DNA from 2 places in the Peribacillus sedimenti genome. Region 1 is predicted to be linked to the other one. Evidence: riboswitches for the same ligand, from Rfam matches in the RefSeq annotation. Region 1 holds a riboswitch; the other holds the start of a gene.
The links. Region 1 has a riboswitch for S-adenosylmethionine ahead of V1500_RS21770 (methionine ABC transporter ATP-binding protein). Riboswitches for the same ligand answer to the same signal wherever they lie in the genome.
Positions count from the first base shown of each region.

Region 2: another riboswitch for S-adenosylmethionine. It lies ahead of metK (methionine adenosyltransferase); the one in region 1 lies ahead of V1500_RS21770 (methionine ABC transporter ATP-binding protein).

Region 1 covers NZ_CP143547.1:4,424,547-4,427,895, reverse strand. Annotated here, with positions in the region: gene V1500_RS21775 (O-acetylhomoserine aminocarboxypropyltransferase/cysteine synthase family protein) at 1-517, shown strand, start outside; SAM riboswitch class I at 657-764, shown strand; gene V1500_RS21770 (methionine ABC transporter ATP-binding protein) at 1,067-2,101, shown strand; gene V1500_RS21765 (methionine ABC transporter permease) at 2,094-2,762, shown strand; gene V1500_RS21760 (MetQ/NlpA family ABC transporter substrate-binding protein) at 2,794-3,349, shown strand, end outside.
Region 2 covers NZ_CP143547.1:4,253,721-4,257,069, reverse strand. Annotated here, with positions in the region: gene pckA (phosphoenolpyruvate carboxykinase (ATP)) at 1-756, opposite strand, end outside; gene V1500_RS20820 (thiol-disulfide oxidoreductase DCC family protein) at 976-1,356, shown strand; SAM riboswitch class I at 1,413-1,571, shown strand; gene metK (methionine adenosyltransferase) at 1,841-3,034, shown strand; gene V1500_RS20810 (gamma carbonic anhydrase family protein) at 3,195-3,349, opposite strand, start outside.

The sequences.
Region 1 (3,349 bases):
TTTGAGAGATTTGGGTCCGTCATTAAGCCCGCATAGCGCGTTCCAGTTTACACTGGGTTTGGAGACATTGCATGTAAGAATGAAAGAGCATATTGCCAATACCAAAAAAGTGGTCGAGTACTTGGAAGCTCACCCGGCTGTGAATTGGATTTCTTATCCGGGAAATGCAGATCATCCTGATAAGGGATTAGCAGACAAATACTTGCCGAAGGGTGCAGGAGCGGTGGTCACATTTGGAATATCAGGCGGCAGGGAAGCGGGTGCCAAATTGATAAATGCAGTCAAGCTGTGGTCACATGTTGCGAACGTCGGAGATGCTAAAAGCCTGATTATTCATCCTGCAAGCACCACTCACCAGCAGCTAGGGGCAGAAGATTTAGCAAAGTCAGGGGTTACTGAAGAATTAGTGCGTCTGTCAGTTGGAATAGAGAATGTGGAGGATTTGATCGATGATTTGGAGCAGGCAATTGAAAATGCGTCCGGAAAGGTATCGATAGCAGGAGTAAAAGTACGCTAAAGCCGAAAAGTCGGGAATAATTGGACATTAATTTTATTCATTGACACTCCTTCTTTTCCCATGATACAATCACTTTCGTGATAGAAAATGAGCTTTTTGAACTAAACATTAATTAATTATTTTTAAATATAAATATTTGCTCTTATCGAGAGAGGTGGAGGGATGTGCCCTATGAAGCCCGGCAACCGGCAAGGTAAACCTTGAAAAGGTGCCAATTCACACAAAGCGCAGCTTTGGAAGATGAGAGAAAGGCCTGCTGAATCAACATATAATGCCTTTCTGCTCTCGCAGAAAGGCATTTTTATTTAGTAGATTAGGAAGTCCGGTACATAGAGATCTTCCTGGAGAATAAAGTGATACCCTGCTCGTGTGTATCATTTTATTCCGAAAAATGGTTAGTTAAAAACAAGGCAAGGGTACAGATTTAATTATAAAACTCAGTGAAAACATTAATAAACTAACTTGGTTTTATAAATATTAAAAAGAGAAATCCTCCTTGCTGGAATGCTAAGTTCATAGGTCTCATTGGGAAAAGAGAGGTGAGTGACAATGATAACTCTTTCAAAGATCAGCAAAATATTCCGGTCGGGAGCTGCCCGCGGTGAAGAAATCACTGCAGTAAAAGATGTCAATCTGGAAATCAATCAGGGCGAGATTTTCGGTATCATCGGATACAGCGGCGCGGGAAAAAGTACGCTGATCCGTATGCTGAATGGCCTGGAGACACCGACAGAGGGGACAGTGATGGTTGCCGGGAAAGAGATTTCTAAAATTAAGGGTCCCAGCCTCAGAAAGGCCCGCCAGGAAATCAGCATGATTTTTCAACATTTTAATATCCTCTGGTCCAGGACAGTGCATGAAAATATTGCCTTTCCATTGGAAATAGCCGGTGTTCCAAAGAAAGAGCGAGATGCGAGAGTGAAAGAACTTATATCCCTTGTCGGGCTCGAAGGACGGAGCAATGCATACCCATCCCAGCTCAGCGGGGGGCAAAAACAAAGAGTAGGGATTGCCAGGGCTCTGGCCAATAATCCTAAGGTTCTTCTTTGTGATGAAGCAACATCAGCTTTGGACCCGCAGACAACGGACTCAATATTGGAACTGCTTGTTGATATAAATAAGCGTCTAGGTTTGACCATTGTTTTGATCACTCACGAAATGCATGTTATTCGTAAAATATGCCATCGTGTTGCCGTTATGGAAAACGGAAGGATTGTTGAACTTGGGCCTGTCCTGGATGTATTCCGCAATCCGAAGGCGCCGATCACAAAACGATTCGTTCAGCAGGTCACAGAACCGGAAGAAACAAAGGAAACAATTGAGCACCTGCTGCATCAATATCCGGAAGGCAAGGTAGTTCAACTGACCTTTGTCGGGGATAGTGCGGAAAATCCGCTGATTACCAAGTTGGTCCGCAACTATAACCTGGAAGTGAACATTGTCCAGGGGAAAATTTCTAAAACCCAAAATGGTTCTTATGGTACTTTATTTGTGCACATAAACGGCAGTGAGGAAGAAATAGTCCGCGCGATTGAATTCATCAAGCAGCAAGAGGTAGGCGTGGAGGTGATGTCACATGATTAGTGAACTATTTCCCAATGTCGTCTGGCCGGATCTTTGGGAGGCTACACGCCAAACTTTATATATGAGCGGGGTTTCGCTCATTGCCACCTTCTTTCTTGGCATCTTATTAGGCTTATTGCTTTTCCTGACTTCCAAAGGGCAGTTGTGGGAAAATAGAATGATCAATGTCGTGATTTCGGCGTTTGTAAATATCTTTAGATCAATTCCCTTCATTATCCTAATCATCCTGCTCATACCGTTCACTAAGGCGATTGTGGGAACAATGCTTGGACCAAGCGCTGCATTGCCGGCATTGATTATCGGGGCTGCCCCGTTCTATGCAAGATTGGTTGAAATTGGGCTGCGTGAGGTTGATAAAGGAGTAATAGAGGCGGCAAAGTCCATGGGGGCAAAAACCAGCACGCTTATTTTTAAGGTTCTGCTGCCGGAGTCAATGCCTGCCCTGGTCTCAGGTATTACCGTTACGGCGATAGCATTGGTAGGCTTTACCGCGATGGCGGGTGCCATCAGTGCCGGGGGATTGGGCAACCTGGCGTACCTGCAGGGGTTCCAGAGAAGCAATAATGATGTAACCTTACTGGCTACAGTATTGATTTTGGTCATTGTATTCATTATTCAGTTCATAGGTGATATTATCACTTCAAAAATAGATAAACGATAATATGAATTTTATAATAGTGGGAGGAAAAGAAATGAAAAAGTGGTTATCAGCAATTGCAGCTTCTGCAGCGTTAGTGTTATCTTTGACAGCATGTGGAGCAGACGGCGACAAAGGGTCTTCCGGATCCGATTCAGAGGATAAGAAAATTGTAGTGGGAGCTTCAAATATTCCGCACGCAAAGATTCTGGAAAAGGCAAAGCCTATTCTTAAAGAAAAGGGCGTAGATCTTGAAATCAAAGTTTTCCAAGATTATATTTTACCGAACAAAGCGCTTAATGATAAAGAAATCGATGCAAACTACTTCCAGCACATCCCTTACATGGAGTTGCAGATGAAGGAAGAAGGCTACAAATTTGTTAACGCTGGCGGCGTGCATATCGAGCCAATCGGAATCTATTCCAAGAAGTACAAGAGCCTTGAGGAGCTTCCAAAGGGTGCTACCATCATCATGAGGGATTCCGTTGCCGACCATGGCCGTATTCTGGCTATGCTTCAGGAAAAAGGGCTGCTTAAACTGAAAGATGGTGTGGATAAAACTAAAGCGACAATCAATGACATTATTGAAAACCCTAAAAACCTGAAATTCA
Region 2 (3,349 bases), 170 kb from region 1:
ACCGATTAATTTGCGGCTGGTGTCAGCAGACAAAGTTGTTTTCCCTGTACCTGACAAACCGAAGAACAGTGCAACGTCTCCTTCTCTGCCGACGTTTGCGGAGCAGTGCATTGGGAGAATTCCCTGCTCTGGGAGTAAATAATTCATGACTGAAAAAATCGATTTTTTCATTTCACCTGCATATTCTGTACCGCCGATAAGAACAGTTCGCCGCTCAAAAGAAATAATTATGAACGTCTCGGACTTTGTACCATCCAAAACTGGGTCAGCTTTGAAATCAGGAGCTGAAATCACAGTGAACTGGGCGTCATGACCCTGGAGTTCTTCCTCAATGGGACGGATAAAAAGCTGATGGGCGAAAAGATTATGCCAGGCATATTCATTAATTACCTGAATAGGAAGTCTATATTTATGATCTGCGCCAGCATAGCCTTTAAAAACGAAAAACTCTTCTTTTTCTTTTAAATGAAGGATCACCTTGTCATATAGCTTAGCAAAGGCTTCCTTTGAAATCGGCTGATTTACAGGGCCCCAGTCCACTTTCTTTATAACGGATTCATCTTCAACGATATATTTGTCTTTTGGAGACCGGCCCGTATATTTCCCCGTTTCGGCTCTTACTGCCCCAGTAGATGTCAGTACTCCTTCCTTTCGGCTCAAAACCTTCTCAACTAATTGAGGGACTGAAAGTTGTACACGCGCGTTGCTCCCGGCCAATAACTCATGCAACCCATTTGAAGTGCTGACATAATTCATATATGAGATACCATCCTTTTATTTTTGAATTTAACGTAATAATACGATTAGTATAACACATTTATTCAATTAGTCTATACTATTCAAAACTTTTCGGTGATGGTTTTTCAGAATCTTGTCACCGTTTTTTTGTTTTGTCCATTTTGAGCTGAAATGTGTTTTGTCGGTTTTCATATGTGCGATAATATAATATAGATTTTATGGGAGAGGTGAAGAAGGATGAAAGATATAGCATTGTACGATGCCGAATGTACTCTTTGCCAAAAGACAAAAAAATATATTTCTTCATTTGATTGGTTTCAGACCATACAATGGATCCCGCTTCAGGATTATGCGACAACACAACATTATAAATTATCTATAGATCAGAAACAATTAAGAAAAGAACTTCACTTAATTACACATAAACGGCAACTATTAAGGGGATTCTATGCTGTAAGGAGAATCATGCTGCGCTGCCCACTTTTGATTCCATTCGGCATTTTAGCGTACCTTCCGTTTGCCGGGATTATTGGCCGGCCCCTTTATCGTTATATTGCCGACCGCCGTAGATTGTTTTTTAGAACGGAATGTGAAGACGGCAAATGTTCGATTCATTGACAACAAAATATTTGACATTTTTCGTTATTTTGTTATGATTTTACCTTGTACGGATTCTCTTATCCCGAGCTGGTGGAGGGGACAGGCCCTATGAAACCCGGCAACCTGCCGATATACCGGAATGAACCTGCTGTAAATGAGCACGGATTATTACCGGAATATTTGGCGATGGTGCTAACCTGATGCAAGGTTTTTAAACCCTTGAACGATAAGAGTGAAAGGATAGCTGTTCTGACAACAACCTTTCCTCTCAAGTGGATAGGTTTTTTTCATGTAGTCAGGAAAGCGATGTCACCTTGAGTTAAAATATTCGGGAAATTGACTATAAAACAATCTATGATAGAAACCTAAAGGGAATGAACTCCGTCGATTAGCCAGGCTGAAGAAAAAGTGAGTCGTTTATGTACCTTTCAATGGGGTAACCTCACTATTGTACTCCCTCATTCAGATGCCTGCACATACTTTTTTGTTAGGAGGAAATAAGATGTCCAAGAAACGCCGTCTTTTTACTTCTGAATCTGTTACTGAAGGTCATCCTGATAAGATTTGTGACCAGATTTCAGATTCAATCTTGGATGCCATTCTATCCAAGGATGCGAATGCGCGTGTTGCGTGTGAAACTTCAGTTACAACCGGACTTGTCCTGGTTGCAGGAGAAATCACAACATCTACATACGTAGATATCCCTAAAATTGTTCGAGAAACGATAGCCGATATTGGATATACACGGGCAAAATATGGTTTCGATTCTCAAACCTGTGCTGTCTTGACATCGATCGATGAACAGTCACCCGACATTGCGATGGGTGTGGACCAAGCGTTGGAAGCGCGTGAAGGCCAAATGACCGATGAAGAAATTGAGGCCATTGGTGCTGGTGACCAGGGATTAATGTTCGGCTATGCCACAAATGAAACAAAAGAGCTTATGCCGCTTCCTATCTCATTGGCACACAAGCTTGCCAGGCGCCTGACCGAAGTGCGCAAAGAGGATATTCTTCCATATCTGCGGCCTGATGGCAAAACCCAGGTTACAGTAGAGTATGATGAGAATGACAAGCCAGTGCGCATTGATACCATCGTTATTTCTACTCAGCACCATCCTGAAATCAGCCTGGACCAGATCCAGCGCAATATTAAAGAGCATGTGATTAACCCTGTCGTTCCTGCTGAATTAATAGATGAAAATACAAAATATTTCATTAACCCTACAGGACGGTTCGTTATTGGAGGGCCACAAGGTGATGCGGGGCTGACTGGACGCAAAATCATTGTGGATACTTACGGAGGGTATGCTCGCCATGGAGGCGGCGCCTTCTCTGGAAAGGATCCTACAAAGGTGGACCGCTCTGGGGCGTATGCAGCACGTTATGTTGCAAAGAACCTTGTAGCAGCAGGCCTTGCTGACAAGGTTGAGGTACAGCTGGCTTATGCGATCGGTGTCGCACAGCCCGTTTCGATTTCTGTGGATACATTCGGCACAGGAACTGTAAGTGAAGATGTACTGGTAGAGCTAGTACGGAAAAACTTTGATCTTCGCCCTGCCGGCATCATTAATATGCTTGATCTTCGCCGCCCTATCTACAAGCAGACAGCAGCTTACGGACACTTTGGCCGTACTGATGTTGAACTGCCTTGGGAACGCACGGATAAAGCTGAAGCACTTAGATCCCAGGCCTAATAAATATATTAATAAAAGGACCCATACCAAGTAAGTAAATCTTCAGACTTGGTATGGGTCCTTTTTGCATTGCTATGGTGATTAAATTGCTTGATGGAAAACAATAATAAAACCAATGAAGGGAGTACGATCGGCTTTTTTTTCCTTCGTATTCGGGCACTCACTTAATTTTTTTCGCGTGTTTATAATATTGGGCTTTCTCCGCATATTCTCGGGAAATTCGCTGCATGTCTTTTCTATCTTCATCTGTCAGCTCGCGAATTACACGTGCCGGTCTTCCGAAGGCCAGCACATTTGGCGGAATCTCTTTCCCTT